Regions from separate parts of the Paenibacillus sp. FSL L8-0340 genome, predicted to be linked through region 1. Evidence: riboswitches for the same ligand, from Rfam matches in the RefSeq annotation. Region 1 holds a riboswitch; each other region holds the start of a gene.
What was found. Region 1 has a riboswitch for cyclic di-GMP ahead of NST07_RS03185 (transglutaminase-like domain-containing protein). Riboswitches for the same ligand answer to the same signal wherever they lie in the genome.
Positions count from the first base shown of each region.

Region 2: another riboswitch for cyclic di-GMP. It lies ahead of NST07_RS05175 (PA14 domain-containing protein); the one in region 1 lies ahead of NST07_RS03185 (transglutaminase-like domain-containing protein).
Region 3: another riboswitch for cyclic di-GMP. It lies ahead of NST07_RS02410 (collagen-binding domain-containing protein); the one in region 1 lies ahead of NST07_RS03185 (transglutaminase-like domain-containing protein).

Region 1 covers NZ_CP151967.1:689,259-699,247, reverse strand. The annotation lists rRNA gene NST07_RS03195 (23S ribosomal RNA) at 1-1,222, opposite strand, end outside; rRNA gene NST07_RS03190 (16S ribosomal RNA) at 1,468-3,023, opposite strand; gene NST07_RS03185 (transglutaminase-like domain-containing protein) at 3,385-4,191, opposite strand; cyclic di-GMP riboswitch class I at 4,205-4,287, opposite strand; cyclic di-GMP riboswitch class I at 4,361-4,442, opposite strand; gene NST07_RS03180 (class D sortase) at 4,520-5,131, opposite strand; gene NST07_RS03175 (GtrA family protein) at 5,228-5,632, opposite strand; gene NST07_RS03170 (glycosyltransferase family 2 protein) at 5,622-6,602, opposite strand; gene NST07_RS03165 (phospholipid carrier-dependent glycosyltransferase) at 6,645-9,989, opposite strand, start outside.
Region 2 covers NZ_CP151967.1:1,134,351-1,144,339, forward strand. The annotation lists gene NST07_RS05160 (glycosyltransferase) at 1-244, shown strand, start outside; gene NST07_RS05165 (UDP-glucose/GDP-mannose dehydrogenase family protein) at 249-1,589, shown strand; gene NST07_RS05170 (sugar phosphate nucleotidyltransferase) at 2,052-3,425, shown strand; cyclic di-GMP riboswitch class I at 3,562-3,642, shown strand; gene NST07_RS05175 (PA14 domain-containing protein) at 3,655-6,054, shown strand; gene NST07_RS05180 (glycosyl hydrolase) at 6,262-7,776, shown strand; gene NST07_RS05185 (discoidin domain-containing protein) at 7,975-9,989, shown strand, end outside.
Region 3 covers NZ_CP151967.1:521,203-531,191, forward strand. The annotation lists gene NST07_RS02375 (hypothetical protein) at 1-523, opposite strand, end outside; gene NST07_RS02380 (hypothetical protein) at 647-991, shown strand; gene NST07_RS02385 (hypothetical protein) at 1,305-1,547, opposite strand; gene NST07_RS02390 (hypothetical protein) at 1,642-2,073, opposite strand; gene NST07_RS02395 (phosphatidylinositol kinase) at 2,305-2,592, opposite strand; gene NST07_RS02400 (ASCH domain-containing protein) at 3,538-3,957, shown strand; gene NST07_RS02405 (hypothetical protein) at 4,289-4,702, opposite strand; cyclic di-GMP riboswitch class I at 5,326-5,415, shown strand; gene NST07_RS02410 (collagen-binding domain-containing protein) at 5,499-7,784, shown strand; gene NST07_RS02415 (alpha/beta hydrolase) at 8,070-9,011, shown strand; gene NST07_RS02420 (hypothetical protein) at 9,214-9,762, opposite strand.

The sequences.
Region 1 (9,989 bases):
AAGCATCTAGCCATAGCTTCGGTGGTGTGTTTAGCCCCGTTACATTTTCGGCGCAGAGTCACTCGACCAGTGAGCTATTACGCACTCTTTCAATGGTGGCTGCTTCTAAGCCAACATCCTGGTTGTCTGTGCAACTCCACATCCTTTCCCACTTAACACACACTTGGGGACCTTAGCTGATGGTCTGGGCTGTTTCCCTTTTGACAATGGATCTTAGCACTCACTGTCTGACTCCCGGCAAGAAGTTAATGGCATTCGGAGTTTGACTGAGCTTGGTAACCCTTGCGGGCCCCGCACCCAATCAGTGCTCTACCTCCACCACTCCATTCACCGAGGCTAGCCCTAAAGCTATTTCGGGGAGAACCAGCTATCTCCGAGTTCGATTGGAATTTCTCCGCTACCCCCACCTCATCCCCGCATTTTTCAACATACGTGGGTTCGGGCCTCCAGTGCGTGTTACCGCACCTTCACCCTGGACAGGGGTAGATCACACGGTTTCGGGTCTACGTCCACATACTTAAGTCGCCCTATTCAGACTCGCTTTCGCTGCGGCTCCGGCTTCTCACCTTAACCTTGCATGTTAAACGTAACTCGCCGGTTCATTCTACAAAAGGCACGCCATCACCCCTAGATCGGGCTCTGACTTTTTGTAAGCACACGGTTTCAGGTTCTATTTCACTCCCCTTCCGGGGTGCTTTTCACCTTTCCCTCACGGTACTGTTTCACTATCGGTCGCCAGGTAGTATTTAGCCTTAGCAGATGGTCCTGCTGGATTCATACGGGGTTTCACGTGCCCCGCACTACTCGGGATCCGTCTCGGAGAGAACACAGTTTAGGTTACAGGGCTTTTACCTCTATCGCGGGCCTTTCCAGACCTCTTCGCCTACCATATTCCTTTGTAACTCCATGTGAGACGTCCCACAACCCCAAGGGGCAAGCCCCTTGGTTTAGGCTGTTCCGCGTTCGCTCGCCGCTACTGACGGAATCACTATTGTTTTCTCTTCCTCAGGGTACTTAGATGTTTCAGTTCCCCTGGTCTGCCTCTATCTCTCCTATGTATTCAGAGAGAAGTAACTGCGAATTACCACAGCTGGGTTTCCCCATTCGGACACCCCCGGATCAAAGCTTGCTTACAGCTCCCCGAGGCAGTTTCGTTGTTCGCCACGTCCTTCGTCGGCTCCTGGCGCCTAGGCATCCTCCGTGTGCTCTTATTAGCTTAACCAATGCGTTTTCCCAGAGGGAAAATCGCTAGCATCGCTATAATTAAAACTTGTTTACACAAGTTTCAGCTAAAAGATGTTCTAAAACGCAAATTCGTTTCGGTATCCAGTTTTCAAGGATCAAGGTACTACTTGAGAGCTTAAACTCTCAAAACTGACCAACGAGTGAGTAACAGGCCTAAACCTGAGTTTTGGAAGCTAAGCTTCCGATTTGAATGTTTCCATTGCAGGAAACGATTCTCCATAGAAAGGAGGTGATCCAGCCGCACCTTCCGATACGGCTACCTTGTTACGACTTCACCCCAATCATCTACCCCACCTTCGGCGGCTGGCTCCCTTGCGGGTTACCCCACCGACTTCGGGTGTTGTAAACTCTCGTGGTGTGACGGGCGGTGTGTACAAGACCCGGGAACGTATTCACCGCGGCATGCTGATCCGCGATTACTAGCAATTCCGACTTCATGCAGGCGAGTTGCAGCCTGCAATCCGAACTGAGACCGGCTTTGCTGGGATTGGCTCCACCTCGCGGCTTCGCTTCCCGTTGTACCGGCCATTGTAGTACGTGTGTAGCCCAGGTCATAAGGGGCATGATGATTTGACGTCATCCCCACCTTCCTCCGGTTTGTCACCGGCAGTCACTCTAGAGTGCCCAGCCTTACCTGCTGGCAACTAAAGTCAAGGGTTGCGCTCGTTGCGGGACTTAACCCAACATCTCACGACACGAGCTGACGACAACCATGCACCACCTGTCTCCTCTGTCCCGAAGGCCGCCACTATCTCTAGTGGATTCAGAGGGATGTCAAGACCTGGTAAGGTTCTTCGCGTTGCTTCGAATTAAACCACATACTCCACTGCTTGTGCGGGTCCCCGTCAATTCCTTTGAGTTTCAGTCTTGCGACCGTACTCCCCAGGCGGAGTGCTTACTGTGTTAACTTCGGCACCAAGGGTATCGAAACCCCTAACACCTAGCACTCATCGTTTACGGCGTGGACTACCAGGGTATCTAATCCTGTTTGCTCCCCACGCTTTCGCGCCTCAGCGTCAGTTACAGCCCAGAAAGTCGCCTTCGCCACTGGTGTTCCTCCACATATCTACGCATTTCACCGCTACACGTGGAATTCCACTTTCCTCTTCTGTACTCAAGCCACCCAGTTTCCAGTGCGACCTCAGGTTGAGCCCAAGGTTTAAACACCAGACTTAAATAGCCGCCTGCGCGCGCTTTACGCCCAATAATTCCGGACAACGCTTGCCCCCTACGTATTACCGCGGCTGCTGGCACGTAGTTAGCCGGGGCTTTCTTCTCAGGTACCGTCACTCCGGTAGCAGTTACTCTACCGGACGTTCTTCCCTGGCAACAGAGCTTTACGATCCGAAAACCTTCATCACTCACGCGGCGTTGCTCCGTCAGGCTTTCGCCCATTGCGGAAGATTCCCTACTGCTGCCTCCCGTAGGAGTCTGGGCCGTGTCTCAGTCCCAGTGTGGCCGTTCACCCTCTCAGGTCGGCTACGCATCGTCGCCTTGGTGAGCCGTTACCCCACCAACTAGCTAATGCGCCGCAGGCCCATCTCCTTGTAGCAGATTGCTCCGCCTTTCATCCTTCGTCCATGTGAACAAAGGAATTATCCGGTATTAGCTACCGTTTCCGGTAGTTATCCCAGTCAAAGAGGTAGGTTGCCTACGTGTTACTCACCCGTCCGCCGCTAAGTTATTCCGGAGCAAGCTCCTTCATAACTCCGCTCGACTTGCATGTATTAGGCACGCCGCCAGCGTTCGTCCTGAGCCAGGATCAAACTCTCCAAATTGGTATTTAGAAAGAGCGATTGCTCAATTTGAAACATCTGACGAGAATTTACATTCTCTAATTTTTGGATCTCACTTGCGTGATTTCCATACTCACTCGTTGTTCAGTTTTCAAAGATCAAGCTCGTTGTCAGTGCCGATTATCTCGTCACCAGCAACTCTTATAATATATCATGTTTGATTTAGAAACGCAAGCTTTTTTTGAAACAACTTTTCAGCCACTTCTTATTTACTTGGGTGCGCTCTAACAACGCTTACCTATAATACCCCACATCAATATAAAAAAGCAACCCCTTAAACAAAAAAAGATAACCGGCTTAAATATTAAGCGGGTTATCTTAGGGTAATCATCATTCTACAGGATTAGTAGATCTTAGCTGCTGTATATTTGCTCGACGCTTTGGTGAAGCCTGTTTCTTTGTTCTTACCCAAACCGGCGTCCACTGTCGTATCGATCGTTACCCATTTGCCGTTAAGCAATACTTCATTCCAGGCATGGTATACAGATACATAACTCGTATTGCCCATTACCAGCTTCGTCGGAATCCCTTCACTGCGGAGCATGGTGGCGAACAAAGATGCATAATCGTAGCAAATCCCTTTCTTACTAGCAAGTGTGTTATCGTTGTTCGGGATATAATCCTGCGTAACATTAGCTGCTAAGGTGTAGTCGTACTTTACATTCGCCACGATGTAATTATAGATAGCTTGTACCTTTGCTTCATCAGTGGTCAGCCCTTGCGTGAGCTGCTTGGCTTTCAGTACTGCTTTATCGGAAGAATTCCATTTCACATTCTGTACGGAACTCAAATATACGGCGTTGGTGTTACTCATGCTCAGGTCTACGGTTTCGGAAGAAAGCACTTTATATTTGTTGCCGCTGGTGTTCTCTAAGACTGACACTTTATAAGCGCCATTCCCCTGCTGCAGTGGAAACGTTTCTGTAGATTTGGAGGCATATAAGTTATAAGAGTAGCTCTTATTGTCTTTGGTAATCATGAGCTTGATACGTTTGTCTTTGGGAACATCATAGGAAACTTGGACAACCCCTTGGCTCAATTGCGATGTATTTAACCAGCCCGACTCTACGCCGGAAGCATTAGCTGTGCTTACTTGAACTGAAGTAACCAGGACGAACAAGGTCAAGAACATATAATAGAACTTCTTCATGGATAAAACCCCTTTCGGTAGCTGGCTGCCATCCATACCCGGGAAGGCCCTTTAGCTTTGCGTCCCTACCTTTCGATAGGTTTGCCGTTATCGTTTAAGCTTTATCTGTTCCTACTACTATTGGAATATACTAGATTCATCTTAAGAACAAACAAAAAAAGCCTCTTCATTCGGTAGCTGGCTGCCATCCTTACAGGGAAGGCCCTTTAGCTTTGCGTCCCTACCTTTCGATAGGTTTGCCGTTATCGTGTTTAGCTTTTATAGTTATATAGTATCATATTAATGCCTAGTTACAAGACCTAAATCACTAGATTTCTACTTCATTCATTTAAATTTTTATAATTTTCGCATGGATAATCAACCGATGGGTCGGATTTACCAAAGGATCACATGTAATGAGGGTAAGGATTTTATCTTGTTTATTCCCGTTCAGTACAGACACATCCGTAGGCTCAACAATCGAGATATCATAAACCTCATATTCATACTCCTGATCGCTTGTCTTGACGGAAATGGTATCTCCGACCTTTACTTCGTTCAGTCTGTTGAATAATCTCCCTGCAGTTCTGGATCTGTGTGCAGCTATGGCAGCATTGCCTATTTCACCGATTGGAGCGGTTTCCTTCATATGGGCTGCGGCATGCTTCATGTTGGCCTTGGTCGCCCCTTCCAATATGGGCAATTTCAAATCGATTTTGTCGATTGTGATAATTCCGGTCACTTTACCGCCGACCTCTATTTCCTGCTCTGCCGGTTCGTTAGCCTGCGCCTGTTCATCTCCAGCTGATTCTTCTGCCAGCAGTGCAGTGACCTCGGCGTAATGCTTTTTCAGATCGGGCTCTGACGAAGGGGCTAGCTCACTATAAGCCTGTTCAGCCTCCTTCAGCAGCTTTTCTTGCTGCCGGTCGTTATACCATTCGCTCGCTTTTGGATACAGCATAACTAGAACTCCTGCAATGATAATCAAATAGGAAAACTTACGCATCAAATCCCCCCGATCTTTAAGATAAAGAAACTCCACGGCCCAACATCTTACTTAAAATACCCATTTACGGCTGCCAAAGAAATTGATGATGACGGTAACAAACGTAACCAGTACTTTGGAAATCAGCACCTGAACTTCAAATTTGTCCGTTAGCAGATGCATCAGCAGCACTGATATCCCCAATACAACCAGGTTCAGTATGATGAATCGGACTAATTGCATACGGTCAAAACTGTCCTTGCTAGTCTGACTCTTATCCTTAAAGGTCACCTTCTTGTTCCAAAAGAAACTGTTCGCTGTCCCTGCGCTATAAGAAATAATCTGTGCCGGGGTATTCATCATACCCAGAGAATGCAGCAAGGTAAATACGGCGAAATCAATCAGCGTATTCAGTAAGCCTACAGCATTGAATTTTAAAAACTGGACAAATCCCGCATTCAGCTTCCTATCTGCCATAATCATTGTCCTCTTGCCGCTCCTCATGCTCTCTACCCCGGTAACCCTTGGTCTCACGCACGATATACAGCGGTCTATCCTTGGATTCATCATATATCCGTCCAATATATTCACCTATTACGCCAAGCAGCATCAGCACGATGCCGTTAAACAACAAATTGACGCCGACGATGGAAGCCCAGCCCGGAACCGTCCATGAGGTGAAAAAGATTCTCTGGAACAATACAAAGAACAGATACACAAAACTGGAGAAGGAGAGAAAGAAGCCTATATATGAGGCTATCTTCAGCGGCTTATGTGAAAATGAGGTGATGCCGTCAACCGCAAACCGGATCATTTTCTTCAGCGGGTATTTGGTTTCACCTGCAAAACGTTCCTCCCGCACATATTCCACCATCGTCTGCCGGAAGCCGACCCAGCTTACCAAACCTCTGACATAGCGGTTTTTCTCTTTGAGACCGCGCAGCACATCGCATACTTTACGGTCGATGAGCCGGAAGTCGCCTGTATCGGTTGGAATCTCCACACTGGTCATGCTGCTGAGCAGGCGGTAAAAGAGCTTGGCGGTCACTTTTTTGAAAATAGTCTCCCCATGCCGTTTCAGCCGTTTGGCGTAAACTACCTCATAGCCCTCTTTCCACTTGGCAATCATCTGCAAAATGACCTCGGGCGGATCTTGAAGATCCGCGTCAATCACCACGACAGCCTGGCCTTGCGCATAGTCCATTCCGGCCGTAATCGCGACCTGATGACCGAAGTTACGGGAGAAGTCTATCAGCTTAACATGCTCGTCGCTGCTGCTGATTCCACTCATGATCTCAGCTGTGCGATCACGGCTCCCGTCATTGACGAAGATCAGTTCATAGGTATCACCGCATTCGTCCATGACTTTCTTAAGCCGCTCATACGTATATTGAATAACTTCTTCCTCATTGTACATGGGGACAATTACACTGTATCTGGCTTTCACCTTTGTTCCTCCTAAAAGTTTTGTAGCATTACGCCTCCCTTCCTAGAATACCCAGGAAGGGAACCAGCGCAGCACATCCGTCACATATTCTTTGTCAACCACCATTCCCGACAATACCGGATAGAACAGTACAAAAAGCAGGGCAGCGACAGCCACGTATGCATACCGGATGTACCTAGCTTCCCGATATTTGCTGTCCAGCAGCTTCATGATATATACAATAGCAAGAATCATGAACGGTACCATCGCAAAATAATGGTATAGGAACGTCTCACGCGGTACAAGCATCCAAGGGACATACTGCGAGAAAAAGCCGATCCAGATCATATACATGCTTTTGTCTTTCCGTTTTATGGTAAGCCATACCGTAGCCAGCATCGCGAAGATCCCGGTCCACCAGATTAGCGGATTGCCTATGGTGACTATGCTGCTTACCTTGCCTTCCGGCAATCCTTCGCCGCCGCTGAAGAACCATACCGGCCTTTTCATAAACGGCCATTCCCACCAGGAGGAAGCAAACGGATGCGTGGCGACAAGCTGGCTGTGGTAGTTATACATATTCTTTTGCGCATCGATCAAGCCTTTTACAGTAAACCCGTCGGCTGTTACGGACAGCACAGGGATAAAGGACAGGCTATAGATCACGGCAGGAATAACTACAAAGAATACAACACAGCTGGCCAGCGTAACGATGGTGTTCTTCCAGAAGGAACTATCTGCCGTCCGGCAGGCGTCCTTGAGCTCCTGGTCACTTAATTTGCCTTCTGCCAGCACACGCCCAGCGGCCTTATGTTCCCTATAGCGTTCAAATAAGGCAAGCGCCAGCATAATGGCCAGCCCGGCTCCTCCATAGAGCACAATCCATTTGGAGGCGACGCCGATGCCGAAGAACAATCCGGACCAGAACAGCGGGACGAGTGTCTTGCGCAGCGGAACACGGTAGAAATTCATCATGAAATACCGCTGCATGAAATAGAACATTAACATGATGAAGAATACGCCGTATACATCAATTGTAGAAATCCGCGTCTGCGTGAAATGCATGAAATCCAGTGCGAACAGTCCCGCGGCAAGGGCGGCGTAAATGCTCTTTTTGAACAAACGCAGCGCCATGATATAGATTAGCGGCAACATAGCGATTCCGAACAAGGTACCGATAATCCGCCAGCCGAACGGATTAACACCGAATACCTCCATGCCGATAGCAATCAGAAGCTTGCCGAGCGGCGGGTGGGTATTCTCATAAGGGACGATGCCATGCGTGTATTCATAAGCTGTCCGTGCATGGTAAATCTCATCAAAATAGGTGCTGTTCATGAAACCGGTATTTTCAGGTATGATTGACTGTTCGTCAAACAGGTTGGAGGGGACGCCTCTTTTTGGCGCTGCACCGGCATCCGGGGTGACACTTGTAACCGGAAGCGGAGTTTTTCCGCCCCCCTGCTCGTAGAAGGCCATTTCATTTAAAGTAAAACCCGGTGAAGTCACTGTAAGTTTCACGTATCTTGCCGCAACGTTCAGCGGCTGGCTTTTCCAGATGAATACATTGCCGACATCCTCATTCACATCGAGCGGACTGCTCCAGGCATCCGGCGTCTGGCTGAATTCGAGTTTGAATTTACCGGTCCCGACACCTCCAAATACGTTGACACGCTCCAACTGGCGGCTCTGGCCCAGGTCGACATAATAGCTTTCGCCGCTGGCAGCTGGTTCCCATAAGGTTTCGGGAGCTTTTGATGAGCCCAAGTGGTAAAGAGCCAGGGCTGCGTAGATGGCAGTAATAGCCAGCATCCAGATCCAGTCTTTACGCTGCAGTCTGAACCTGGATTTCTTACCCGGCTGCGGAAGCGGACGAAGCTCCCCGGCGAGTTTCATATCAGCTTCATACTTCTCTGCAGGGGCAGAAGGCAGCGGAAGCAGCTTCGTTTCGTTACGGATATACACCGAATACCCAATGTACAGCATATATAACAACAAAGCGAGATTGGCAATCGACGTAACCAGAACTATTCCGTCCGAAGGCGGATTATTTCCGGCGTTCAGATGGGCAAGCGTGTAGCCTACATTAATGTATTGCGTCAGCGAAAATCCGAGAAACAACGTCAGAAAACGGCGGTCCCGGCTTTCAATATAAGCGAACAGCGAGAGAATAAGAACCGGATACATGTAACGCTCATGCATTTTGGTTCCGAGTACAAACATAATGACAATCAGCACCATGCCGATGAAGAAAGATTTGGACAGCTCCTTGCGGTCCCGCTTGAAGGAATAATAAGCCGCCACGGCTACCGCTGCCAGGATGCAGACATAACCCCAGACTCGGTATGTAATCCCAAGCCATGTAAAATCGAGCGGGGACCACATCGGGTCAGTCAGTGCATAGAGATTAAACGCATTAACCGTAGAGTACGGATAGGAAGACAGCGTGCTCTTATACAGATCAATAAGCGCATCTAACCCGCCGTTATTCCAGAAGAATGGTGCCGCCAGCAAGGCAAAGATCCCAAGTCCGTAAAGAGCCCCCACCGCAAGCTGCTTCCAGGCCCGGTGATGATAGAAGGCAAACAGCAGGACTGGTGTGAAGATAAGTGCCTGCGGTTTGATCAGCGTGGCCAAGGCAAAAAATATCGCTGCACGCACAAAGGCCTTATCGGAGGCCCCGGCAATGCTAAGCAGCAGGAACACTAAAAAGAACGAATCTGCCTGTCCCCAGGCAGCAGAATCCATCAGCACCGCCGGATTAAACAGGAAGAGCAGCGTTAAGCCGATTGCCATGCCTGATCCGAGCTTTTTGCGGCCGCCTTTGTAAATCAAATACCCCAGCACCAGATCGGAAAGGACCGCCGGCAGTTTAAAGAGCAGCGTTTCCCCGCCTGAGCCATGCGCCAAGCCGAATAAACCGCGGATCGAGGCCAACAGGTACAATATATATAAATACCCTGGAGGATAGTCTGCAAAATACCCCTCCTCATAGAACTTGCCCGGACCCAAATCCACCATGCGCTGACCCCAGGCTATAAAGGTATTCATGTCATTCTGATAGCCCTGCGCAGTCAGGCCAATCCAGACCCGCAGGATTAAAGCAGCTCCAACGATGAGATAAAGCCATCTTGTATAAATCACATCCGGCTGCTTCAGCAATCTGTCGCTCCTGAAGGCTCTATTATATAGAAAAGCGAAGAACACACTGAATAACGCCGAGATCAGCAGCAGCTTGGCTGGTGATACCTTATGCGGTGTTTCCTCTGCCGGATTGTCACCTCCCTGGGCGGCGGCGCCGCTATCCAGCGAAATGACGCCAGTTCCCTCGGGGGCGGCATCCAGCTGTTCTACAGCCAAATCATCAAAATAAGCTTTGCCCTGAATCAAATTGGCGTATCCGCCAAG
Region 2 (9,989 bases), 450 kb from region 1:
AAGACCGGTCATTGCTTATCAGGCCGGAGGGGCGCTGGATACCATAGTTCCTTATGTCAATGGCGTATTCTTTCAGAATCAGGAAGTGGATGATCTGCTGAAGGCTATCCACGAAGTGGAGTCCTATGCGTGGGACATCAGCAAGATTATGGGGCATGCGCATAAATTCGATGAACAGACGTTTATGGTTCAGTTCAAGCAGTATGTGGAACAGGCCTACGTTAATTTTCTTAAAGGAGGATGATTATATGAAGCTGGCAGTAATCGGTACCGGCTATGTCGGTCTTGTATCTGGCGTATGTTTTACACTTAACGGGAATCATGTCATCTGTGTCGATAAGGATGAGGAAAAAATCAAAAAGTTGAACCGGATGGAATCCCCCATCTATGAACCGGGTATTGAGGCATTGATCGAAATGAATCTCCGTGAGGGCAGATTATCCTTTTCGGCGGATTTGCAGGAATCGGTGCGCCTTTCTGATATCGTCATCCTTGCTGTTGGAACGCCTTCCCTGCCGGGCGGCGAAGCGGATTTAACGTATATCGAGGGAGCAGCCAAAGAAATTGCGCAAGCAATGGAAGGCTATAAAATCATCATGACCAAGTCGACTGTACCGGTTGGCACAAATGAGAAAATCCGCAATCTGATTGCTTCCCACACGAATCATCCCTTCGATATCGTCTCCGCTCCTGAATTCCTGCGTGAAGGCTCGGCGATCCGCGATACGCTTCATCCTGACCGGATTGTGATTGGTCTGGATAATCCGCTTTTGGAGCCAACGATGCGCCAGCTTCATCAAGGCTTCACTGAAAATATTTTCGTAACGGATATCCGCAGTGCGGAAATGATTAAATATGCATCGAACGCGTTCCTGGCAACCAAAATCTCCTTTATCAACGAAATTGCCAACATCTGTGAAAAAGTGGGAGCTGATGTAACCGAAGTGGCGGAAGGCATGGGGATGGACCGGAGAATCGGCTCAAGCTTCCTGCAGGCCGGAATCGGTTATGGAGGCTCCTGTTTCCCGAAAGATACCAATGCACTGATCCAGATCGCCGGCAACGTGGACTATGAGTTCAAGCTGCTGAAATCGGTGGTTGAGGTGAATAAAGGGCAGCGGTTTATGATTATTTCCAAACTTCATGAGTCGCTTGGCAGCCTGCGCGGCGCGGTTATCGGAATTTGGGGGTTAGCCTTCAAGCCGAATACCGATGATGTACGCGAGGCACCTGCCCGGGAAATCGTCGAAGCGCTGGTAGCGGAGGGAGCTACAGTGAAGCTCTATGATCCGATTGCCGCCGATAACTTCAAAATGCAATACGATCATCCGCAGCTCCGCTGGTGCGGCCTGCCGGAAGAGGCGGCAGAAGGCAGCGATGCCGTATGCCTGCTGACCGACTGGAGCCAGTTCAAGGATATCGACCTGCATCGCTTGGCGGGCAGTATGCGCCGCCAGGTTCTGATCGACGGCCGCAACGTCTACTCCAAGGAGCAGATCGAAGGCACCGGCCTGGAGTACCATTCCGTCGGACGCCCGCAAATGGGCGGACTGAGCGGGTATTCGGCCAGCGTGGCTGGTGCGGTCTAAGCCTCAAGCTTGCTCTGCTAAGTTCTCAGCTCTGTAAAGCACTTCGCTCTTACCTGCCGCCAACCAAGCGGCAATGCCGGATCTTTAGCAGGGAGCTTCGCCTGCGGGTGCAAGCCGCGGGCGTGAATGTCTTGCTAGGGCGCATAGCCCAGCTGGAATCCATCTAAGGAAGCTGTTATGGAATGGAACGGAGAGGAATTTTGGAACTGTAGGAGCGAATGCGTCCGCCTTTGTCTGCGGATTTCCACCGCGGACAGCGGTATAAATCAAGAAATCTGCAGACAACAGCGGCCGAAAGTCCAAACATTCCTTGCAGTGACTCCCGTAACAGTTGTATCTGAAGGCTATCGCGCAGCAACAGCGCGCTATAAACATTCTAGCATCTCGAGGTTGCTGTTTAGCTCGTAGCTCACAATAACAATCCGATATTTTTGCGTCAACACATAATGAGGAGGGTTCCATATGAAACTGGTACTTCTATCAGGCGGTTCAGGTAAACGTCTCTGGCCATTGTCTAACGATTCACGTTCGAAGCAATTTCTGAAGGTACTTGAGAGCCCAACGGGGGAACCGGAATCCATGGTGCAACGGGTATGGCGGCAGCTGGAGGAAGCTAATATGTCGGGTTCGGCTTATCTGGCTACCGGCCGCAGCCAGGTGGAAATGATTCAGAGCCAGCTTGGCAGCGAGGTGCCTATCATCGTTGAGCCGGAACGCCGCGATACGTTTCCGGCGATTGCCCTGACAGCAGCCTACCTGTATTCCATGGAAGGCGTTTCGCCAAGCGAGACCGTGGCCATCCTCCCGGTCGATCCTTATGTGGAAGCCGCCTTCTTCGATACAGTAGTGCAGCTTGAGCAAACGATGCAGGAGAGCGGAGCGAACCTGGCGCTAATGGGTGTAGTACCCGAACATGCTTCAGAAAAATACGGATACATCATTCCTACCAGCGCTGAGGCGGGAGCAAGCGGCTATCTGCAGGTAAGCCACTTCCAGGAGAAACCTGACCGTGAGCAGGCCGAGGAACTGATCAGCCGGAATGCCCTCTGGAACTGCGGCGTGTTCGCGTTCCGCCTGGGTTATCTGCTTGATATTCTGCAGCGTAAGGGATTGCCGCTGAACTATGAGGAACTGCAGAAGCAGTACAAACTGCTTGCTTCCATCAGCTTTGACTATGAAGTGGTGGAAAAAGAGGAGAAAATCGTAGTTCAGCCTTATGCCGGGTTCTGGAAGGATCTGGGAACCTGGAACACGCTAACTGAAGAAATGAACAGCAATCATGTAGGCAAAGGGTTCGTGACGGCGGATTCCGAAGGCACATGCCTGATTAATGAGCTGGATATTCCGATTACGGTGATCGGTGCGAAGGATCTGATTATCGCTGCCAGCCCGGACGGGATTTTGGTTACCCATAAAGCGGAGAGTCCGAGAATCAAGGAAGTGCTGAAGTCTTTTGAACAAAGACCGATGTACGAAGAACGCCGCTGGGGCCATTATAAAGTCATAGATTATGTGAAATACGATGAGGGAAATGAAGTGCTGACCAAACGGATTTTTATCGAAGAGGGTAAAAATATCAGTTACCAGCTGCACCATAAACGCAGTGAAATTTGGACATTTGTCAGCGGTGAAGCAAGCATTGTGATTAATGAGAAGATGCATAATGTCAAGGCAGGAGATGTGGTTCGTATACCGGAAGGCACCAAACATGCGATCCTTGCGCTGACGGATGTAGAGTTTATTGAGGTACAGACCGGTTCGGAACTGGTAGAAGAGGATAACATCCGCATCACCTTGGATTGGGAAGATATAGCTTTGCAACAGTTTATCTCGTAGGCCTAAATAATCTATTTAACCAATTGTTGCAAATCTAAAACAGGCATTTAGAACCATTTATTAATCTATTTTTATTAATGCTCTAAATAAAAACTTCATAGGGACGATACTTACGGTAAGAGGGATAAATCCTTCCAAAACGACAAGGCAAACCTAATCGAAAGATAGGGACGCAAAGCCATAGGGCCTTCGCAAGAGTGGCAGCCTGGCTACCGAAAGGAAGATAATTTTGAAAACTTACCGTAAGTCTCGTCTGCTGTCCACATTGTTGTCTCTTGCCATATTGTTAACCACTGTGCCTTTAGGGTTTGGGCTGTCGCCTTCAACCGCAGAAGCCTCATCAAGCACAGCAGTGCCGGTTAATCCGGACGCTTCAGCCGAAGCTGTCAAGCTGCTTAGTAACCTCTATTCCATTACCGGAAAAGGGATTATCACTGGACAGCACGATTATTTGGAGAGCCCGGATGAATTCAGCAACAAGCTGAAGGGAACAAGCGGAGAATATGCTGCTCTTCACGGATATGAGCTTGGCGTAATTAGCGGCCAGTCGGAGAGTACGGCTGCTTCGCAGCGCAAGAATGTGGTGAACAGCGCGATCAACTGGTACAAGAACGGCGGCATTGTCACAATGACCTTTCATCAGAATCTGCCGGGGACGGCGTACCTCTGGTCCAATGTGCAGAAGCCGCTCACCCAAGCGGAATTTAACAGGTATGTAACGCCGGGCACGACAGAATACGCCAGCCTGATCACGGATCTGGATAAAGTGGCGGTGTCTCTTAAAAGCTTGCGGGATGCGGGCGTTCCTGTACTTTGGAGACCTTATCATGAAATGAACGGCAACTGGTTCTGGTGGGGGAAGAAAAGTAATTTTGCTGAACTGTGGAATATTATGTATGACCGTTTCGTGAACGTTCATCAATTAAACAATCTGTTGTGGGTATGGAACCCTAATGCACCGAATGCCTGGTCCGATCCTTATGCGCTGACCTATCCGGGCGCTAGCAAAGTGGATGTTCTTGCAGCAGATATATATGATAACGATTATATGAATAAGTACTATGACAGTTTGCTTAGTCTGGCTGCCGGTAAACCGATAGGTATTGGTGAGAACGGTGAGATGCCCAGCACAGCCAAACTGAAGCTCTCCCAGAAAAATTTCGTTTTCATGATGAACTGGGGAAAAATGCTCTATGAGAAAAACAGCACAACTACGATTAAGAGTTTCATGAGCGATAGCTATACACTGACCCGGGATCAATATAAGAGTTGGAGTGCACCGGCCACTGCGCCAACACCGACGGCAACACCGACAGCAACGGCAACGGCAACACCGACGCCAACGCCAACGGCAACATCGACGCCAACACCAACGGCAACATCTACGGCAACGCCAACACCTAAGGTTACGCCAGCACCTGTACCAACGCCTGACTCTAATGATTCAGTGGAAGCGCCTGTGGTGAGCGGACTTAAGGGAGAGTACTTCAAAAACATGACGCTTTCCGGTACGCCCGCCTTGGTGCGCAATGATGCATTGCTTAATTTTAACTGGCGCCAGGGTTCGCCGGATCCTTCAATCGGTATAGATTCCTTCTCCGTCCGCTGGACCGGTCAAATCAAGCCAACGTATAGTGAGACTTATCAGTTTTTTACCACTTCGGATGACGGTATCCGCGTTTATATTAACGGTAAAGCTGTCATTGACAGCTGGATGAAACAGAGCGGAGCCGAGCGTACCGGAAGCATCGCTTTAACAGGCGGTCAGTTGTACGACATCAAGGTTGAGTATTACGAGAATGCCGGCGATGCGAATATCCGCTTAATGTGGCAAAGTCAAAGCCAAGCCAAAGTGACGGTTCCGGCCAGCGCATTGTTTGTGAATGCCGGGGCAGCTGCTGCCAGCCAGACAGAATTGGACAGTACACTCAGCCTGATTGCAAAACCGGCTTTAGCGGCGACAGCAGCACCAGCCTCAACGGCAACGGCAGCACCAACACCGGTGCCAACACCGACAGCAACGCCAACACCGGTGCCAACGGCAACACCAACACCGACGCCAGCACCAACGCCAACACCGACGCCAGCACCAATGCCAACGGCAGCACCAACACCGATGCCAGCTCCAACGCCAACACCGGTGCAAACGACAGCAGCACCAACACCAGTGCCAACACCGACAGCAGCACCTGCTGAGAATGGACTAAAGGCAGAATATTTCAATAATATGCTGCTGTCAGGCACTCCGGCACTTGTACGTAACGACGCCATTCTTGATTTCAATTGGCGTCAAGGCACCCCGGATGCTGCAATCGGCATCGATTTCTTCTCCGTACGCTGGAGCGGCAAGATTAAGCCGCTCTACAGTGAAACGTACACAATCTATACTACTTCAGATGACGGCATCCGCGTTTGGGTCAATGACAGTCTTGTGATTGACAGCTGGATGAAACAGAGTGGAACCGAACGCATGGGAAGCATCAGCCTGAATGCCGGGCAGCTATATGATATTAAAGTGGAGTATTACGAGAATCAAGGGGATGCCAGAGCGCGTCTAATGTGGGAAAGCCCAAGCCAAGTGAAGGGTACTGTTCCTGCGAGCGCCCTGTTTCTTCCTTCCGCTTCCTAAGCAGAGCGACTGGTTAGCTTCTGTATTCACCGGCGGGTGCTGGTTAAGACGTTACAATTATAATTCCTAAAGTCCACTCTTAGTGGCCCTGCTTATCAGCAGGGCTACTAAGCTATAGCCCCCATTTGGCCTCGGGATGTATGAATCTGCATAGGAACGCATCCTGTGTGCCGTGGCGGTAGTTCCCTGGAGAAAGGAGATTACGATTTGAACACTTACCGCAAGTACCGCCTGTTTAATACGATTTTACCGCTTATATTAATATTTTCCCTGCTGCCTTGGTCAGAAGCGAGGAGTCTTCCGGTTCCCCGGACGATAGTTACACCTGCTGCTGCCATCACTCCTATCAATCCCTCAGCTTCGGAGGAGGCTGCCGGTCTGCTCAGCTATCTGGTTGATCTTGGAGGCAAGGGAATGATATCCGGGCAGCATGACTATTTGGAGACCCCGGATGAATTCAACAATAAGCTGAAGCATGCAAGCGGACAATATGCCGTATTACATGGTTATGAGCTGGGAGCGATTAACAACCAGCCGGAGTACACCATCGTGAAGCAGCGCCAGAATGTCGTGAAGAGTGCGATCAAATGGCATCAAGGCGGTGGAATTGTGGCGATGACCTTCCATCAGAATTTGCCGGGTACCTCCCCGGAATGGGCTAATGTGCATATGAGCCTGAGCCAAGAGGATTTTAATGCTTATGTTACGCCGGGTACCCCACAGTATAAGAACCTGATCGCTGAGCTTGATGAGGTGGCCGAATATTTGGGAGACCTGCGCGATGCGGGAGTGCCTGTCTTATGGCGCCCTTATCATGAGATGAACGGCAACTGGTTCTGGTGGGGGCAGAAGGACAACTTCACCGAACTTTGGGACATTATGTATAACCGTCTGGCGAATGTTCACAAGCTGGATAATCTCCTTTGGGTATGGAATCCGAATGCGCCCAATGAGTGGTCCGATAGCTATGAGCCGTATTATCCGGGTGCCGGGAAGGTTGACGTTCTGGCGGCGGATATTTATAACAATGACTACAGACAGTCTTATTATGAGAAGCTGCTGAAGCTGGCTGACGGCAAGCCGATCGGGATCGGTGAAAGCGGAGAACTGCCAGACCCGGTCATATTGTCCCGAACGCAGAGTAAATGGGTATATACCATGACATGGGGAAAAATGCTGACTGAGAAAAATAACCTCGAGCAGATTAAGAGCTTTATGAGCAATAATTATACCGTGTCGCGGGATGATTATAAGTTAACGCTGGTCGGTAAAAACAATAACCCGGTCCAACCATCCCGAAATGGATTAACGGGAGAATATTTCAACAATATGGAGCTGACGGGCAAAGCCGTCCTGGTCCGCAACGACAATAAGATCGACTTCAACTGGCATGGAGATTCACCGTCTTCAGGAATTGGCAAGGATGCTTTCTCGGTGCGCTGGAGCGGCAAAATCAAGCCGGTTTACAATGAGAAATATACTTTCATAGCCTCCTCGGATGACGGGGTACGTGTATGGATCGACGGCAAACTGGTCATCGACAGCTGGAAGAAGCAAAGCGGTGTTAGCCGTGAGGGAAGCATAGTCCTGGAAGCGGGAAGCCCGTACGACATCAAGGTTGAATATTACGAGAACAGTGGAGATGCCAGTATTCGCCTTATGTGGAAGAGCCCAAGCCAGAAGCAGGCGGTTATTCCCAAAGGCGCGTTGACTTCCAAATAATGAAATGAAAGTAATAAGTCATTGTGAGGCAGGCACCCCGGAAGAAAGCGAGGACAAGGAATGAGGACTAGAACTAAGAAGAACAAGAATAAACCTCTACATCTACTGTTAAAATTCGCAGCTTTAACCCTCTTGTTTCTATTGTCTGTTTCTATCTTCGGAGATGACGGGACGAAGAGGGCCGAGGTGGAGGTTGACATGTCCAAATTGTCCGCAGCGAAAGATGCAGGACCCGCATTGCCGGACGGAACTGTGTTGTGGCAGCTGGGCAAGCATGACGGAACAGCTGGTGAATTTGCGGCTGCCGGCACTTCGGCCGCTAAGGAGGCATTTAAGGTTGCCTCCGTTTCGGCCAAGACTGCGGAGCTCCAAAGTGTGCCCTCCGGTCTTAGAGGCGACACTAATCCTGAGCTAAGGATTATGTATAAGCTGGATAAGATCCCGGTCAACGGGGTCTTATTTCGCGTAAGCATCATAGATGCCTATAAATCCATTCCGCAAATGAGCGTGTTCTCCAACCGGCAGCTGTCGGGGATTATCCAGATTGCTGGTGTTGCCGGTACAGACAGCAAATATTCGTTCCGCAAAACGTATGAGCTATATATCCCGAAAGAGCAGCTGGTGGCTGGAACCAACGAACTAAAGCTGCAGGCGGCCCGCGGGATCTATTCCTCCGATTTGGAGGATAAGTACAACTGGTGGACCTGGGATGACCTCAGCCTGGAGTCGCTGAATGCCCCAATCAAGGAGCCGATTCATGGCAGCTACACACTGACGGGCACCATGGTGAACAATAAGCAATTTTATTTTGACGAAGGTGCAGTTACGCATCTGCCTTATATTATGAAGTGGCTTGGAGTAGCTTACAGCGGCAATATTATGCGCACCAGCTGTGCCAGCGATGTCGGCCGCTCCTGTTCGAATATGGAGGAGTACTACAAGGTGCTCAAGGATTACAACATGCAGGCCGTTGCGCTGTATTTGTATACCGGTGATATTAAGCTTAAGGCGGATGGCTCACTGCCGGATGACGCCGAAAAGAAACTGACTGAATATTTCCAGAAGTACAGCCCGTACTTCCAATATTATGAGGTGGACAATGAACCCGGCCTGTTCAATCGTTCGAAGGCAGTGAACCTGGCGATTGCCAACTGGCTGAACGAGAAGGGCAAAACTATAGCTCCCCATCTGCAAACCGTGGCACCGGGTTGGGCCTATTGGCCGAGTTATAGTGCGGATTCCTGCGGCAGCCAGAAAGGTACGCTTAAACAGTGCGGCGATCCGGACGGTTGGGAGCGTGATTCGGAGCAACGCAACGAGCTGGAGGAAGTGACGGATTTAACGAATGGACATTCTTATGGCGAATCCTATATTTTCAGCCATGGAGGAAGCTTTACCGAGAATCTGAAAACCTTTGGCGGAACTGCGGACGGCCTCGGCAAAAAAATGCTGACGACGGAGTTCGGCACTTCAGACACACATGTAGATGCCTACCAATATGGGGCAGCCGAACGGACAGCGGCGGTCTTCGACCGGATTATGCGCGGTCATATCGGCTACGCGGATATGTTCATCCAGCATGCCGCCTTCTTCAAGAATTTCAGTCTGTTCAAGTACGGATTCAATCTGGAAGAGCATGATCCGGCCAAAACAGAGATCTACTATACCAAAGAAGGCGAGGATTCCCGGGTCAGCATTATGAGAAGGCTCAGTCTGGCTTATGCTACCCACGGAGCCCCGTTAAGTTATGAAATTACCAATAAGGATGATCTAGCCGACAAGCTGCTATATGTACGTGCTGTTGACACCTCAACACTTGAGCCTCAACCCGGAAGCAAAGCCACCTCCAACAAGGTGCTGGTTAATTTCGTCAACTTTGAGGATACACCGCAGACGGTTCATGTGAAAGTAAATATGCCGAAGAAAACCGTGTATGAAGGTGAACGGTTCGGCAGCGGTGATTCATACGAGGCGGCACGCAGCTATGTATCCGGCAAAAGCGCTACACCTGTCCTGGAGTTTACCGAGACCTTAGCTCCGGGCGAAGCGGTGCAGTATATCCTGCAGCCATCCTCCGAGGTGGCGGATACTGCACCGCAGAGTTTTAAAGCTGCTGCAGTCAAAGGTTTGTACGTAAAATTGAACTGGCTGGAGGCCCCTGGAGCAAGCTATGAAGTGCTCCGGGCCGACGGCTCAGGCACAGACCTGAAGGT
Region 3 (9,989 bases), 170 kb from region 1:
TTAAGCCTCTTTTGTGTGACCAGCCGCCGTCAGCATCTTGTCTATACCAGTGATAATCATAATTAGGAGCAATTACTAATGCTACTTTGTACTCCCGATAACCTGGAACTTCACTATAACTAGAACTACGAATAGATTTACTCAGGTAAGGCATATCAGCTTGTGCAGCATTAATTATGCTTGTAGTTGTTAAGCTTGAGAAAATATTCCCAGCCTTTTCACCTGGTTGAAGTTTGTGCCCAGAATAAGTAGATATGTTTAACATATAAGCATAGCAATTGGCCTTATCTGTTAATGGTGCCCAAACACTAGTATCATAAGGATGTTCGTATCCACCAGTTACCATTGTTTCAAGTAACTGCAATCCTACGGACTTTTTGGAATCCTCTTTTGGTTCAGATGAATTTTGACTATATTGCGTTTCATTGATTGGTATATCATTGTTTGGTAAAACTGCTTTATTTAATGTGGAATCAAATCCTGCAGGTCTATAATTGACTTCTAATTGCACTTCTTCAGGCAAGCTGTTAAACCATTCCAACCACTTTTCCGGATCGGGATTAAAAGATGCTTGTTTTACCTTTTTATGATATGATTATCTTCTAAATATTACCAGTAAAATAATGGTAAAAAAGGAGAAGTTCTAATGACACTAGCAAAATGCTTTAAGTTCTCAATGACATTATTATTCATTTTAATTATTTGTTCAGCATGCCAAAGCAACAAAGAAGAAGGGCCAAAGGAGTACATTTCGTATGATGAATTAAAAAGCTTAGCTGAAAAAGGCGTATCATTGAATTGGGGGGATTTTGACAAGTATTCCTTTGAGGATATCGGATCAGGAATATATATAAGAAAGTACAAAATCGAAGGAGGACACCAACTGTTAATTAAGGGGAAAAGCCTAGAAAGTCCACCTGAGAAAATTTATATTGTTAATCAAAATGGTAAGGAGCTAGAACTTACTCAAGATAACTTGAGCGAATTGTAAGACTTGAAGTAAACACCTTGGAACATTGCTACACTAACGGTTTTTTTAATGGTTTTATGGGGCTTATTTGACCGAAACATCCCCTCTGCCTACGAAAAAACGGGAAATATGACCTGCTGACAACCGTTACGGTTTGGTAAACTCCTATCTTAACCCAAATTGTGTTACTCACATAGCGTGGTTTGGACATACGAGAGTTCAGCAACTGAGACAGCCCCAGTTGCTGATTAAAGGGGATTAGGTTAAAGTTGCTTTACGGGACCGCTGCTAATTTTAACGCATTACATAGCCGGTTTCACTCCACGAGCTGCTGTTAGGCGCTGTCAGATAAATAGTTCTCCATGGATCGCAGATCCGTATTTTTGAACTTTATGACCTCCTTGATTGCTTTAACACGATCCGGTTTGCCCCGTTTGCTCAGTCGGGCAAAAGACCATTTCTCTTTGCCGTCATTCATCGAAAAGGTTGGTGAACGCGTTGAAGAAACCCAATGCTTGTTGAAATTAATCCAATCAATATCCGTACAGACAGAACCGTGGTCATAAAAAAGTTTCAAAACCTCCTTGATAGTTGTTGTCATCATTTAATAATTTTATGGCTAGTCATACATAGTTAAACATTAACATGCAGGCTCTTTTGCTATATAAGCGCTAGTCTGAATAAGCACACCCATTAAAACTTTCAGGTCCGACACGGTTAACGTTTACAGTGCTGTTCACAAATAAGGAATAGATGATCTCAGCTGCTGGAGCGGGATTGTAGTCAGAGCCTATTAAGTAAAGCGGGAACAAGTTAGTAGGTGTTGTTGCCCCTGGATTTAACTGAAGCCGGTTTGAAGCAACTATGGGATCAGTAGCTGCACTCCCCCTAACCACAAACAGGTTTAAAGTGATAAATCCTCCTGAAAACACAAAAAAAGTTGCGACGCCATTGAACTGTACCCTAATAGGGCCCTGAGATCCGGCAGTGGTTAATCCAATCTGGCCAATTAATACATTTTGGTTTGCTGTCAATCCTGCGCCATTCATGCTGCCGGCAATGCTAGCGTTTTGAGAAGTCCGAGCATCGAGTAAACGTGTCATACATCAAGCCTCCCATAGTTTTTGAGATATGGTATGCAGCTAATTCAAAGAGTTCGTCCGCAGGGAGGCAATCATTTAGAGACAGCTAGCCGGTCAGGATGAATGTGTAAACGGATTCCAGAGGGGACCACAATATGTAGAGATTGCACGCGGGGGATATCGGTTACACGACAACGTTATTTTGAGGTAATGGCATAGGAGAAGGGAGGGGGAATTGCCTCCCTCCTATCATTAAATAAAAAACGGGAGTAAAAACAATGCAGTGATGGCACCAAAAGGAATCCGTCTCTGGATAAAGCGGCGTCTGGGGAAAAAGCCTGGATGGAAACCGAATTGTCTGTAGGTAGAGTTTTGCGCAGGCATACCCTGAAACATCTCGTTTGTAGGAATAGCAAGAGTAACGAAATCCTGGTCTACATGGGCAATAAACCCATCATGAGACTGGCCATCCGTAGTAGTTACACCAACGTACTTATTCATGCAACTCCAAGCGACCTGTTGATAATTATTTGCGTCCATAAAATAATACCTCCTCAGATAAATACATCCTGACAACAGTCTATGGACTATAACCTATATTGTTGACGGCGAATGCCCATTAATTATTATTTGATGTATTACATTCTTAAGGAGAGAATGCTCATTGATTTTCTTCTTTGAAATTAAGGATAATGTCACTCAATTGTTTAGGGTAGAGTATCTATGCCTGTAACCAAAAATTTGGCCAAGGGACTAGATGAGTTTCCCGGAGTCTTAGCCGTCATTTGACCTTCCCAAACAAGGCTCATGTATCCATTCTTCAACTCGTAATAATAAACGCTATCGCTGTGCAGGAAATACCACTTAGAATAGTCATTTTCAGTGTAAATAAAACTAGTCATAGGGCCTTCCGGATGCACAGTGGAATAATAAAATTGAACCCGGGGAAAACCTAACCCAAAGACTGCGCAGTGCGAATAGGAACATAACTCACGTTCTTCCTGACGAAAGGAGAAGGTAACTCATCCTGTAACGCCCCGTTTACATTTAGTTTTAGGGGTTAGCAGCATTCGCTGTACCGCCGATTGAAAAGTTACACATTACAGTAAAAAACAAAAATATTGTTTTCTTTAAGTTAATCCATCCTTTACTTTTTTTATTTAGACTTGCTGATTTGGAAAAAGTTGCAGCATGAAGCAAAGCCGGAGCCTAAACCTTGGAATAGCCATCCATCCATCTGGCATTTCTTCTACCGTTGAGAGAAACTTTACAAAACCTGATTGAACCTTATAATGAGTAGTGAAGCGCCGCAAAGATCATACAGAACCTAATTGAACCTTATAGATAGGTGTGGGTTACGCTCACAATGTTTAAGCCGGGGGGGGGATCCCTTCGCCATCATCTCAAAAAACTAAATGCGGCGCGGTTTTCCGGATTTCCGGTGGACTGCGTCTTTCCTTTGTTGCAGAGAGGGGGCAGGATGTTATGCGATGCCTGACGATACGGCAGCCTTGGGCGACGCTCATTGCGCTTGGTGAAAAATCATTCGAGACCCGTTCCTGGAGAACGGCTTACCGGGGTGAAATCGCCATTCATGCCGGTTTGAAGATTGATAAGGCAATATGCCTACAGGAGCCTTTCCAATCGGTGCTCGCCCGTCACGGTCTTACAGCTGACAATTTGCCTGCCGGAGCGATTATAGCGACAGGTTCGCTGATAAACTGTTATGAAGTTACAGCTGGTATGGCTGAAGAAGGCTGGCCCTACGGCAGCGAATATATCTTTGGAGATTATAGGGAGGGACGGTTTGCCTGGGAACTGACGGGGGTCACTCCTCTGGAGGGGAACATTCCGGCCAAGGGCCGACTGGGCTTCTGGGAGTATCCTGTTCCGGCGGTCCGGTGAAATACAAGTATGAAAGGGATACCGCCCGGGTATCTTTTTAAATATAGGGCTTTGTGTATCTTTATCTCTGCCGGAGCCAATCAGGTTGTTCAGGAAGGAGCGTATGCATAGGAAATGGGCAGTCTTCTTATTGCGTGGCTTTGCATGTTATGTTTATTTCTTACGTTTAAGGATAAGGTAAGCCGGAGAATTCTATATCCCGTGGCGCTGGTAGTTATTTTCGGCACATTGGGCTATTGGAAGGTTTTAATGTAATTTATAGCAGGTACTTTATTCAGGTCTTGCCGACTCCCATGGCGAGGCCTGTTTTTATTCTTCAACGCTCCAAAGTCTATAGGCTTGCTTGAGGGCCGGATTTGATTTTGTACTGTTCCTCATAGCTGTGGTAGCCGGAGATATCGAGTCCCAGGTATTTGCGCATATGGATAGCGGCCTGTGCAGCGATGACGTCATCCAGCAGCAGCATCCGTTCATGATATCCCCGGCATATAAATTTGGCCTCGATGCCGACCTGGAGCCGCTGCTGTTCATAGACTTTAACTCCGCGTTTCCTCATTTCGGCGCGCACATCCCTCAGATCGGCAGTAGCCGCATTCGCAGCAGTACGGAGAACATCCATGTATGGGACGGGGGTCCGCAGTTGTGTCGACATAATGGCTGAATCCCGTTCAAAGGCTGATAAAATCAGCGGAAGCAATATATAGGATTTGACCAGTGTATTATCGTTACTCTCCGCTCTATGCATAAATTCAATCACCTCTAATAAGAACATATATTCGTATTTTAACCGATTATTCAAAAATTAATCAATGGAATTTCTAAACAACTGAAACAATGTGACATAATTCACAAAATAATTATAAGAATTATTTTATATTAAAATTGAAATAATAAATATTGAAAAATAAAGCTCATTAAAAAGGAGAATTGTGATGAATTATGAGGGAAGTCTCCGCCGCGGGTTGTTGTTCGGGTTGTTTTTAAGTGTTCCACTATGGATGTCCATGATCGGCTGGGTTCAGCTGTTATAAAATATACAAATCCTAAGTCCGGCCGTTGCCCGCTGACTTATGTAAATTGACAATGACTAAAAACTGCTGCCAAGAGCTGGCGACAGTTTTTTTGCTGTTTCGACATGAGTTGAAAAATGGTTCGAATATACTAATTTTTAATATTGAAAATTTGTTTTATGTGATCGGTGAATACAACGAAACCCTTATGTGTTGCGGAATTGAGGACTTTTTCAGAGAATCTAGCAAAAAAAATAAGGAATAGATTGACAAACGGAGGGGTGAAGAGATAGACTGATTCTAGTCCGAAAGTAACAAAAGTCATAGACTACATAGAAAACAACTGTTACCAACTTCTCATGTATAATCGCAAACCGTTCGAAAGAGCGGGACGCAAAGTCAGGAATCTACAGCACTCTAAAGGTGCCACGATCGTCCGGCCGCCATGAAGCTAACCCTTCTTGGCGGTCTTTTTGTTGTTACGGGCTAATCTGTGCATTCATAGAATAGTTACATAGGAGGTACATATCATTGTTGAGGAAAAAATCATTAGCCTTGATTCTGACGGGGGTTTTAACCGTCGGCAATATGCTTCATCCGGGGATCAATGCAGAAGCGGCGGCAAGTATGCCGTACACCCCAACACCGGTGCTGGGAGTCGCCGGGAATTTCAACGCCTTTATCTTTGGAGATTTTGCACAAAGCAATGACCAGATCCACGGACGGCTCGCTGCTGCAGGGAACATTACTCTTCAGGGATATGGCGTATCCAAGGATGCTGTGGGCGGAGATGTGCTTATCGCCGGCAAAGACATCGACTTTTCAAATGGAACAGTTTATGGCACCTCTGTGTATGGAGGCAGTATGAAAAGTTCAGGAGCCGATCTTAAAGGAGGTAAGCGGCAGGATCATCCGATCGATTTTCAAGCTGAGGAGCAATTTTTGATTCAGCGTTCGAGTGAACTCGCTGCTCTGAAACAAACGCAGCCCTTTGTCAGAGATGGAGGGAAAATGACGATTAACGCTCCGGATTCCTTTAATGTCATTCATTTGACTGCTGCGGATTTGGCGGTTACCAACGGTCTCCAGTTCAATATTGCAGGAAACGCCACGGTAATTATCAATGTAAGCGGGAATAAGGTCGTCATTCCGGATTTTCAAATGTGGAACGGAAAATCTCATAATGTGTTGTTCAACTTCTACGAAGCTTCTTCTGTAGCTAATGGCAACACGACCATTGAAGGCTCCATGTTAGCGCCTCATGCCTTTGTGGCGTTCAGCCGTGCTGAGCTGCATGGTACTCTTATTGCAAAAGGATTCAGCGGTTATATTCAGATGCATCATCATACCTTTGAGGGAACGGTGCCGCCAGTCGGGCCGACACCGACACCAACGGCGACACCGACGGCGACGCCAACACCGACACCGACACCAACGGCGACACCGACGGCGACACCGACGGCGACGCCAACACCGACACCGACACCAACGGCGACACCGACGGCGACGCCAACACCGACACCAACGGCGACACCGACACCGACGGCGACGCCAACGCCGGTACCAACGCCAACACCAACACCAACGGCGACACCGACACCAACGGCGACGCCAACACCGACGCCGATACCGACGGCGACGCCAACACCGACACCAACGCCGACGCCAACACCGACACCAACGGCGACGCCAACGCCAACGCCGGTACCGACACCGACGCCAACACCGACACCAACGGCGACACCGACACCAACGGCGACGCCAACACCGACGGCGACGCCAACGCCAACGCCAACGCCGACGCCAACGCCAACGCCGGTACCGACGCCGATACCGACGGCAACGGCGACGCCAACGCCAACTCCGGTACCAACATCAACACCGACGGCGACGCCAACACCGACGGCGATACCAACGCCGACACCGGTGCCAACACCGGTGCCAACACCGGTGCCAACACCAACACCAGCGCCGATATCGACGACGACGCCAACACCGACGCCGATACCGACGGCGACGCCAACACCAACGCCAACACCGGTGCCGACACCAACGCCAACACCAACACCAGCGCCGATACCGACGACGACGCCAACACCGACACCGATACCGACGGCGACGCCAACACCAACGCCGGTACCAACACCGACGCCAACGCCAACGGTGACACCAACGGCGACGCCAACGCCAACGCCGGTACCGACACCGACACCAACACCGACACCGACACCAACGGCAGACCCAACGCCAGCGCCGACAAGTGTAACGCCAACGGTAGACCCAACGCCAGCGCCGACAAGCGTAGCACCAACGGTAGACCCAACGCCAGCGCCGACAAGCGTAGCGCCAACGGTAGACCCGACGCCAGCGCCGACAAGCGTAGCGCCAACGGTAGACCCAACGCCAGCGCCGACGAGTGTAGTACCAACGGTAGACCCAACGCCAGCGCCGACGAGTGTAGCACCAACGGTAGACCCGACGCTAACGCCATCTCCGACACCAACGGTGATTGGTACGAATGACGATCAGGAGATTACGATTGATGAGGATCCGCTGCCTTTGGGCCCTGTGACCACACCTTCGTCTGTGCAGCCAACGCCGGAGACTACTCCAGTGACTGTCCCAGTACCTGCTTCGGTACCGGATGAAGAAGTTATTCTTGATGAAGAAATACCGCTGGGTCCTGTGGATCCAGCCGAGAGTCTGCCGCAGACGGGTGAAGCCAGCCCGGCACCTTATTATATTACCGGTCTCGCTATTGCCGGAGTAGGTCTGCTGCTGAGCAGAACGGCAAGAACCAGCAGACGAAAACGCTGAGGCTTTCATTGAATCACACTAAGGCCAATAGCAGTCTATAAGCTATGTTCTTAACATAATTCAGGCCGCTTTCGGAGAGAGAATCCCCGGAAGCGGCCTTTTTATACGGTGTTTACTACGTTTTAAGGGTTATTATACAACAATCGTTTAGATTTCAATCATCTGTTATACGTACATTTCTCGCAGGCGAGGCTACCATGTTATACTATGCAGAAATCATTGCGGAGCCCGCATGATGGTGACTGGAGTATCCTACAGCTACGAGAAGGAAAGGTGAGAATATTCATGTGGAGTGTAATTATACTGGCGATTATTATCGTCATTGCCGGAGGATTAACCTATGCGGGTTTCTTTTTCTATGGAGTGGCGATCCATCGGGCACCTAAGGAGTTTTTGGCGACTGCACCTGCACTGAAGGTAGAGCCACCGGTGGCCGGCGCATCCTGGGGAGAAGGGGCGGAGTGGATCGCCCGGCAGAGCTTCCGGAATGTTGACATGAGCTCAGAGGATGGACTGAAGCTGCGGGGTTATTATCTGCCGTCAGAGCGGGCAGCCGGACGTACAGCAATCGTTGCCCACGGCTATTCCGGCAAAGCAAAGGATATGGGGGCCTACGCCAAGATTTATTATGAAAACCTGGGCTATAACGTGCTTATTCCCGATGCCAGAGGACATGGTGAAAGCACTGGCAATTACATAGGCTTTGGCTGGCCCGAACGCCGGGATTATGTAAAGTGGATCGAATACATCATTGAAGAGAATGGGCCGCAGGCGCAGATTGTGCTGCATGGGGTGTCTATGGGCGGAGCAACGGTGATGATGACCGCGGGTGAAGAGCTTCCGCCGCAGGTGAAGGCGGTTGTTGCCGACTGCGGGTATAGCTCAGTCAAAGCACAGCTCTCTTATCAGCTCTGGCGGATGTATCATCTGCCAAGCTTTCCCTTCGTGCAGATTGCCAGTCTGATTACCCGGCTGAAAGCAGGCTATTTCTTCGGTGAGGCATCAGCGCTGAAGCAGGTGCGTAAGGCACGGGTGCCGATCTTGTTCATCCATGGTGATGCCGATAAGTTCGTACCCTATGCCATGATGGACAAAGTGTACCAGGCATGCCGCAGCCCCAAGGACAAGTTTGTAGTGCATGGCGCAGGGCATGGACTTGCTTATGATACGGATAAGGCGGGATATATCAGCAAGGTAAGTGAGTTTGTTAACCGGTACGTGAAGTAGTCCAATAACCCCCGGAAAGTAGACTCGCCTACGTTCGGGGGTGTTTATTCCCTGAGTCGATCGAGTGTATTAGTTATGTACCTGTTGATGTATTGCGCAATGTAATCACATGATCATTAAAGAATCATCTCTCTATCGCTTTGTACTTTACGATAGAAAGATGATTCTTTTAAAGATGAGCGAAGCATATTGATAAGATGTTCTAATCGGTTTCATTGTAAGTGATTACTTTTGAGAATAATTCGAACTGTTTATCTTTGGTGTATTTATTTGTTATTTGAGCTTCATAAGTGTACGAGAGTCCATTATGACGAGCATATATTAATAATGAATCATTTATGTCTGTATAGAGAAGCTCGAGACCATTTACAGTTTTTGTGTTCATGTTATTAGCAAACTCTACTTCAATGCCGCTTACAGAAAGTGTAGCTACTTTGTCGCCCTCATATGGACCATAAAGCAACTCAATGCTTTTATCATAGGCTTCTGCTTTCTCTTTTTTACCCTTATTGTCGGTGTAAGTTATTATAACTGTATTTTGAGGGGGGTTATCGGTTTCTAATCCCTTTTTAACAATTATTTCCTTAATATCCAAACCGGCAATTTTGGGTGTTTCGGTGAGAGGACTAAGCTTCTTAACTTTTTCGTTAGCTTTCGCGAGATCAGCATCTCCAGATGAGGAACATCCTAAAATTGAAGCCAGTGTAAGTACTAAAAAAATGAATGCTATTGTTTTGCTTTTTTTAATCATATGCCCTCCTTAGAGTCAATAAAAACTTAAACTTATTTAATTGAATTAAAAAAAATCCCGAAGTTGTGACTCAATTAAATTTGTAAAAGCTTACCGTTTCTAGAATACCACAATTATAGTAAAATATGTATGTTATTTGATTAGTTTACAGGATCTAAGCCCTTTCTTTACCCGGATGAGGGCTGGGAATTTCTTCGGGGAGGCCTCAGTGCTGAGGCAGGTGTGAG